2 regions of the Paenibacillus mobilis genome follow, and region 2 is predicted to be linked to the other one. Evidence: riboswitches for the same ligand, from Rfam matches in the RefSeq annotation. Region 2 holds a riboswitch; the other holds the start of a gene.
What was found. Region 2 has a riboswitch for FMN ahead of AC3ZPD_RS20510 (DMT family transporter). Riboswitches for the same ligand answer to the same signal wherever they lie in the genome.

Region 1: it holds a riboswitch for FMN, as region 2 does, so the genes downstream of both, ribD (bifunctional diaminohydroxyphosphoribosylaminopyrimidine deaminase/5-amino-6-(5-phosphoribosylamino)uracil reductase RibD) here and AC3ZPD_RS20510 (DMT family transporter) in region 2, are expected to answer to the same signal.

Annotation. Positions count from the first base shown of each region.
Region 1 is NZ_JBZCMS010000002.1:442,256-446,633, reverse strand. It holds gene lysA (diaminopimelate decarboxylase) at 1-1,218, shown strand, start outside; gene AC3ZPD_RS05285 (peptidylprolyl isomerase) at 1,413-1,844, shown strand; FMN riboswitch at 2,046-2,217, shown strand; gene ribD (bifunctional diaminohydroxyphosphoribosylaminopyrimidine deaminase/5-amino-6-(5-phosphoribosylamino)uracil reductase RibD) at 2,488-3,630, shown strand; gene AC3ZPD_RS05275 (riboflavin synthase) at 3,634-4,305, shown strand.
Region 2 is NZ_JBZCMS010000015.1:8,540-12,917, reverse strand. It holds gene AC3ZPD_RS20520 (methyl-accepting chemotaxis protein) at 212-1,462, shown strand; gene AC3ZPD_RS20515 (ArsR/SmtB family transcription factor) at 1,621-1,932, shown strand; FMN riboswitch at 2,027-2,174, shown strand; gene AC3ZPD_RS20510 (DMT family transporter) at 2,291-3,247, shown strand; gene AC3ZPD_RS20505 (carbohydrate ABC transporter permease) at 3,389-4,321, opposite strand; gene AC3ZPD_RS20500 (ABC transporter permease) at 4,340-4,378, opposite strand, start outside.

The DNA of each region.
Region 1 (4,378 bases), on a different contig from region 2:
GCCCTCATCCGCAAACGTGCCAGAGAATATACAGAGGCTTTTCAGCAGTCGGGTCTTTCTTTCCAGGTGGCATATGCAAGCAAGGCTTTTTGCACCCTGGCGATGTGCCGGCTGGTGGAAGAAGAAGGCATGAGCCTGGATGTGGTGTCGGAGGGCGAGCTGTTTACGGCGCTTAAAGCCGGCTTCCCGGCGCAGCGCATTCATTTTCACGGGAACAACAAAACGCCTGCCGAAATTCAAATGGCCATCAGCGCCCGGATCGGGTGTTTTGTCGCCGACAACTTTGACGAACTGCACCTGCTGAACACGCTGGCCGCTGAAAACGGGGTGAAAGTAAACGTCCTGCTCCGGATTACGCCCGGCGTTGAAGCGCACACGCATGAATATATCTCGACGGGCCAAACCGATTCCAAATTCGGCTTTGACCTGGCGAACGGAGCTGCCTATGAGGCGGTAAAGACGGCAATCGGGTTGCCGCAGCTTCATCTGCTGGGTCTGCATTCCCATATCGGCTCGCAGATTTTCGAGGTGGAAGGGTTCCAGGTTGCCGCAGAACGGGTTTCCGAATTTGCGGTGAAAGTAAAACGTGAGCTCGACTTTGTTTTTAAGGTGATCAATCTTGGCGGAGGTTTCGGCATCCGTTATACTGACGAAGACGCACCGCTTCATGCCTCCGTTTATGTCAAGGCGATTACGGATGCGGTGAAACGGCATTTCTCCGGCGTTTATGACCAGCTTCCCGAGGTGTGGATCGAGCCGGGCCGCAGCATTGTCGGCGATGCCGGGACTACGCTTTATACCCTTGGGTCCAGCAAAAACATTCCGGGGATCCGCAAATACGTATCCGTTGACGGAGGCATGACCGATAACCCTCGTCCGGCTTTGTACGGTTCGAAATACGAAGCCATGCTGGCCAATCGGGCCGGCGAGGCGGCGGCCGAAACCGTTTCGGTTGCCGGGAAAGCCTGCGAAAGCGGCGATATGCTGATCTGGGACCTGGAATTGCCTGAAGTGAAAGCAGGCGACCTGCTGGCCGTAGCTTCAACGGGAGCTTACAACTACTCCATGGCAAGCAATTATAACCGGATTCCGCGCCCGGCGGTGGTATTCGTTAACGAGGGCGAAAGCGATTTGGTCGTAAAACGGGAATCGTTAAACGATATTGTCGCAAATGATGTTATTCCCGAGCGAATCAGCAAACAGCATTCGCTGAAATAAGGAAGAGGGCGGGGGAAACCCGTCTTTTCTTTTGTTTTTTTGAGCTGAAAAGTTTCCAGGAGGCCTCATAAAGCTCTGGTATGCGCTTTTGAGCATTCTCTCGCATTGAGGGTTTGTTTTGCACTCCCTTTCTTTTCATAGTAAACTGGACATGTTGTACATTGAAACATAATCTGGAAGGGGCTTGAACACTAATGGCAAAACAAGCAAAAATCAAACTTGCGAACGGCGGGGAAGTCATTCTTGACCTGTTCGATAAAGACGCTCCAAATACGGTGGCAAACTTTGAAAAACTGGCGAACTCCGGCTTCTACAACGGCCTTGTTTTTCACCGCGTGATTCCGGGTTTCGTAGCCCAAGGCGGCTGCCCGAACGGCACTGGCACCGGCGGACCTGGCTACACGATCAACTGCGAAATCAATCCGAACAAACATGAACGCGGATCGCTGGCTATGGCTCACGCTGGACGCAACACAGGCGGCAGCCAGTTCTACATCTGCTATGAAGCGCAGCCGCATTTGGACGGCCAGCACACGGTATTTGGCAAAGTGGTTAGCGGCATGGACCAAGTGGACGCTTTCCAAGGACGCGACCGTATGGAAACCGTCGAAGTATACGAAGTGTAATAACGGGGATTTAAGGTGAAAAAGAGGCCTGGCATAAATGCTGGGCCTCTTTTTTTTAAAGGTTCGTCGCAAAGGAAATGGCTGCGTTTCTGAAAACCGTGTGAATTTGCATATTGCATTAGCTGACAATAAGTGCTACTATTCAAAACAAGTTAGCAGCCGAAGATTCGAATCCAGGCTGCTAACCTAACAATTTCATATCGTATCCTTCGGGGCAGGGTGAAAATCCCGACCGACGGTGATGGCCGGTCTGATAAGATCAGATCTTGCGCCTCAGTCCGTGACCCGCAATTGTCCGTTTAACTGACGGAAATGCGGCTGAGCCGGTGAAATTCCGGGACCGACAGTATAGTCTGGATGGGAGAAGGAGATACGGAAGCTTGCTGCTTTTTGATAAGCGTTTTGTGCAGGTTTCTTTAATGATCGATGATGAGTCTGAAACGGATAAATCCATTCGTTTTGTTTGGTGACGCCGTAAGACTCGGCTGATGGTTTTCCGGCAGCTTTTTTCCGGGAATTCAGTTGACATCGTTTTATTTGGTATCGTATTAAACTCCTGTTGCCCCGGCCATTGGCCGGGGTTTTTGCATTTTTAAAACTCCGCAGGGTTCGAAATTTTACGTGAAAGGAGCATCAGGACAACATGCAATGGGCACCTACGGGGGACGTGAATCTGCAGCCTGTGAATGACGAATATTATATGTCGCTGGCGCTGGAGATGGCCAGGCATACGCAGGGACAGACGGGCATCAACCCGGTTGTCGGTTCTGTGGTTGTGCGGGATGGGGCGATCGTTGGCATGGGGGCGCATTTAAAACGGGGAGAAGGACATGCCGAGGTGCAGGCGCTGAATATGGCTGGCGATCGCGCGGCGGGTAGCACGGTTTACGTCACCCTGGAGCCCTGCAGCCATTACGGCGCTACGCCGCCATGCAGCAAAAGGCTGATTGAAGCCGGGGTAACCCGTGTGGTGGTGGCCTGTCAGGACCCGAATCCACAGGTTTCAGGCAGAGGCATTTCCATGCTGAGGGAAGCGGGGATTGAAGTAACTGCAGGGATCCTAGAAAAAGAAGCCGTGCAGTTAAACAAAAAATTTATCAAGTTTATTACAACGGGACTTCCTTTTGTCACTTTGAAAACAGCCAGCACGCTGGATGGGAAAATCGCTACGCGAACGGGCGACAGCAAATGGGTCACCGGCGAAGCCGCCCGAAACCTCGTACACACGATGCGTCATCAGCATGCGGCCATTTTGGTCGGGGTAAACACGGTTATCGCAGACAACCCGTCGCTGGATACGCGCCTGGCCGTACCTGGATTGTCGCCGGTTCGCGTCATTGTGGATTCCAAGCTGCGTATTCCCGAGGACGCGAGGGTGCTTGAAGCCGGCGGCCGGGCTCAGGGCGAAACGCTAATCCTGACAACGGAGGCCCATGGGCTACCGGATAAACAGCAGAGGCTCGAAGCCAGGGGAGCCCGTGTTCTAATCTGCGGAGGCGGCGAACGGGTCGATTTGAAATCGGGTCTGGAACAGCTCGCTCAAATCGGCGTTTCTTCCGTGCTTGTAGAAGGCGGGGGAGCAATCAGCGGTTCCTTTCTTGCGGAAAAACTCGCGGATGAAATTCAGCTGTTCCTTGCTCCCAAGCTGATTGGCAGCGGGGGACGCGACAGCTTTGGTTTTGCCGGACCCGACCTGATGAACCAGGCCGTAACCTTAACCGATGTTCAGGTCACTCCGGCAGGCAACGATCTATTGATTACGGGAACACCAAGTTGGGAGGGATAAACCTTGTTCACGGGACTGGTTGAGGAAGTGGGCCGTCTGAAATCCGTAAGCCGGAGCGGCGAAGCGATGCTGCTTGGCATCGAAGCCCACAAAATCATGGAGGACATGGCTCTGGGAGACAGCATCGCGGTCAACGGCGTCTGCCTGACCGTAACCAGCATGAGTACCTCATCTTTTACGGTTGACGTCATGCCTCAAACGTATAAGCACACCAATTTGTCGAAGCTGTCCAGCGGGCAAAAACTGAACCTGGAAAGGGCGATGTCGGCCGGGGGACGATTCGGCGGCCACATCGTTCAGGGACATGTGGACGGAACCGGCATTATTATAAACGTCAAACGGGATTACAATGCGGTGGTATATACGGTTAGGCCGGAACCTGCGGGGCTGCTCAAATACATTGTTGCGCAAGGCTCCATAACGATCGATGGAATAAGCTTGACCGTGGCGGAGCTGGAAAACGAACAATTTTCGGTCTCCATCATTCCGCATACATTGGCCCAAACGGCGCTCGGGACTAAAAAAGCCGGCGATTCGGTGAATCTGGAATGCGACATTCTCGGCAAATACGTGGAACGATTGTTGCTTTTCCAACATCCTTCCGCAGCGGATGCCGGGCAGGGACGTTCAAAAGGGCTGGATTTGAAGGTGCTGGCCGATAACGGATTTATTTGAGGAAAGAGTTAGAGTTAGAAGTTAGAGTTAGAGTTAGGTCAGGATAGGCATTTTGATCTGAAAGGAAAGAAAG
Region 2 (4,378 bases):
ATATTTATCTTCTTTAACATTTCGCACACGAAATATTAAAACTCTTTTTATTCCAAAAGTCAATCCATATTTCAGAAAAATTAATCTTTCTTTCATTCTTTTGCAGCAGACTAGATTATGCTCCCTGTTGGTAGATTGCCATAGACCATAGTTCTCAGCGCGTGTATAATATAGGAAAATATATCTATTTTTCAAGGAGGTCGTTTGTTCTATGTCCTGGCTCCAAAACTTGTCCATGTCACGAAAAATTGTAACCGGTTTCTTTGCGGTTGCCGTGCTGTTCTCCGTTCCTTTTTTGATCGCTTTAATTTTGACCGGGCATTGGCTGCTCGGAATCGTTCTCGTGGTTGTGCTCACAGCGCTCACTTACCCTTTGTCGCGTCTGTTTGAGAAAACGCTTTCTTCTACGTTTGACAATCTCTCGAACGTGACCGCCCGCATTGCCAAAGGCGATTTTACAGCAACCGTGCCGGAAACGGGTACGATGGGCGATATCAGCCGCACCTTTAACAGCATGACGGACAAGCTCAAGAAGCTCCTTGGCGACGTGACCTCCATTTCACGCCAAGTCATGGACACCAGCAGCGGCCTCTCCGAAAGGCACCAGGAATTAAAAACCGTCATGACCCAGGTAGCCCAATCATCCGGGGAACTCGCCGTCGGAGCCAGCCAAATCTCCGAAGATGTCAGCGGCATGATGGATTCCATCCAATCTATCGAAACCAAAGTAGGGAATTATACCGGTTCCGTCAGAGAAATGAACGAGCGCTCCTCCCATACGCTAAAGCTTGTTGAAGCGGGCCGCCAGTCCGTCGAGGAACAATCGGAAGGCATGAAACGGAATGTAGAAGCTACGGGTATGGTTGCGCAATCGATCGAAAAACTATCGCAAAATGCCAAAGGAATTACCCTGATCACCAAAACCATTTCAGAGCTGGCCGAGCAGACCAACCTCCTCTCCCTGAACGCTTCTATTGAAGCTGCGCGGGCCGGAGAGCATGGACGCGGTTTTGCTGTCGTCGCTCAGGAGGTACGCAAGCTGGCCGAAGAATCCACGACGTCTACCCAAAAAGTGTTTGAACTGGTCAAAAGCATCGAGCATGATGTGAAACAGGCTTCGGCGAATATACATACCAATGAAGAAATCGTAAGCATGCAAAATGAAATGATTCAGGAAGCGGAACGCATTTTTGCTCAAATCGTCGACAGCGTTGCTTATATTTCCGAACAAATCGCCGTCTTCAGCGAGGAGAGCGAGTCCATGCTGGAGGCTTCCCACAAAATTTCCGCTTCCATTCAAAATATTTCATCCATCACCGAACAGTCTGCTGCCGGTACCGAGCAAGTCTCTGCAGCCATGAATGAACAAATTTCTTCTATTGAAAATGTAGCCCTTGAAACCGAAGCGATGACCCAGGCGGTCTTCCAGCTTCAGAAAACGATTCAAGTCTTCAAAATTTAACTTACCCGTTTTTATAGCTTTTAAAAAATGCAGCAAAAAACCGGCAGATGCCGGTTTTTTCATGCTTCGATCAATCCGAATCATTAAGAAGAGACAAAAGGTTTGTTTTTCCCCGCAAGATGGATTGACATATCGAAAAAGGCCAATATAATTAACGTATGGACTATACATTAATATTTAAGGCGCTTTCGAATGAAACAAGGCTGCAAATGCTGCAGTGGCTTAAACAGCCGGAACAGCATTTTCCAGCGCAATCCGCTCATTTGAACGATTTGGATTTCACGGGCGGCGTTTGTGTGGGTTCGATTCAAGAAAAGGCCGGAATGTCCCAATCGACAACCTCGCAATATTTGTCGATGCTTCAAAGATCCGGACTGCTTGAAGCCAAGCGTTGCGGACAGTGGACTTATTACCGCCGGAACGAAGCCGCTTTAAAGCAGCTGGCTGAATGGATCGGACAAGAGCTTTAATTAGCATTCGAAATCGGCCTGTCAATAACATTATTGGCATGTTTTATTTCTCATTTCGTGTATTCTCAAATTAATCATTATACTAAAATTTATTAAGGATCTTCGGGGTAAGGTGAAATTCCTGACCGGCGGTGATGCTCTGCAAAGAGCTTAGCCCGCGACTCGCTGATGTCGTTTGCTTCAGCGACTGACTTGGTGCAATTCCAAGGCCGACGGTAAAGTCCGGATGGAAGAAGATCATCAATAATCGTGTTTGGCATGGTTTCTTTGCCCTGCTCCTACATGTTTATTTGATCACCCCCGATTGCTTTTAAACAATCGGGGGTTTTCCTTTTTTTAAGATCCGCAGGAGGCTATTATGTCCAGTATTGACCAAGCATTACCGATTCGCAGTGAGCGTAGCGTTAAAACCGGCTTTTGGCTGGTTGTTCTCGGGGCCGCCCTTTGGGGTGTGGACCCGATCTTCCGGATTTTATTGTCCAAGTATCTGACTTCTTCACAAATCGTGCTGCTGGAGCATCTTATTTTGTTCCTGTTTGCCGCCCCGGTTTTATGGGCTCACCGCTCTGAACTGAGAGGTCTGAAAGCCCGCCATGTCGGGGCCCTGCTCTTTATATCCTGGGGCGGATCCGCGCTGGCTACGATTTTGTTCACGCAGGCTTTGGCTACTGCCGTCAACTTCAACTCGGTTCTTCTGCTTCAAAAGCTGCAGCCGCTGTTCGCCATTATTCTTGCCCGGTTTCTATTGAAAGAAACGCTTCCCAAAATGTTCGGCCGGCTGCTGCTGGTTGCTTTGATCGGCACTTATCTGCTGACCTTCGGCCTTCATTTTCCATTCAGCCATGTCAGCGAATTTGTGGAGGTAGGGAGCCTTCTCTCCCTGGGAGCGGCCGCTTTGTGGGGAGGGTCCACCGTCATGGGGCGTTTGATGGTTGGAAAAATGGAGTACGAAACCGTGACCTCCCTTCGTTTTATTTTGGCGCTGCCTTTGCTGTTCGTAATTACGTTAAACCAAGGCGCAGCCTGGAATATTCCTTCCGATAAAGGCGCCGTGGCCGGCATTGTCATCAACATCGTTTTGCAAGCCGTGCTGCCCGGTCTGCTCAGCTTGCTGCTCTACTACAAAGGTTTGAAAAATACCAAAGCATCCATTGCCACCTTGGCCGAGCTTAGCTTCCCAATGGTCAGTGTCATCATTAACTGGATTGTTTATCATCAAAGAATTACGCTTGTCCAGTTGACCGGGTTCCTTCTGATTTGGGCCGTCCTGTTTGCGATCTCTCGTCAGCAGAGCTTGAAGGAACAACAGGCTTAATCGATTTACAACGATAAATGAACCGCTATGCCTTTTCGTTTCCTATCAGGAAGCCGGAAGGGCATTTTTTAGCCGCTAAAACAAAATAGCCGGCCGCCGCTCTGCCCGGCGCCTGGCTATTCCTTTTTGCTAAAGGACTGCTCAGCCTTTCACGCCCCCGAGCGTCATGCCTTTGACAAAGTATTTTTGCAGGAACGGATAAACGATGATCATCGGCACGCTGGCCACGATCGTCATCGTCGCCCGGATGGAGGTCGGCGTCACGAAATTGGCGTTGCTGTTGCCGCTGTTGGCAAAAGCGGAGGCTGAGGTCATCGAAGAGTTTGAGTTCGAATTGGCCAGCATACGCATCAGCTCATACTGCAGGGTGCTCAGATTAGGCACCTGAGAGTTGTAAAGAAAGACATCGAACCAGGAATTCCACTGGTAGACTCCCGTGAACAAGGCCACCGTCGCCAAAGCGGGCAGCGATAGAGGCAGCACGATCTGCATGAAAGTACGGAAGTCACCCGCCCCGTCCATTCGCGCCGATTCGATGATGCCTTCCGGCAGCCCTTCAATAAAGGAACGGATAACAATCATGTTAAACACGCCGATGATGCCAGGCACAATATAAACCCAAAAGCTGCCGATCAGATGTAGGTCCCGGATCAGCAGGTAGCTGGGGATCAGCCCCCCGTTCAGATACATCGTGAGTACGAACATCACCGTTACGAATTTGCGCAGGACAAACTCAGGACGGCTGATCGTATAAGCTACCATCGCCGAAGCGAATACGGTAATGACCGTACCGAGCACGGTGCGCAAAATGGAAATCAGCGTAGCGTGAAAAATCGTGGCTTCCTTAAATACGTATTGGTAGCTTTCCAGACTGAACTGGCGCGGCCAAAGGAAAATGCCGCCCCGGATCGAATCATTTGCATCGTTCAGCGATACGGCAAGCGTATTGATGAACGGATACAGCGTGATGACCGCCAAACCAACGAGGAATAATACATTGAAGGTATCGAAGATAAGGTCGCTGGGTGAGCGAAACCGTTTATACACTTTTTTGACAGGCATGCTTTGAGCCATCGGTTTTCTCCTCCTTTCCTAAAACAATCTCTCCTCGCCCATTCGTTTGGCCAGCGC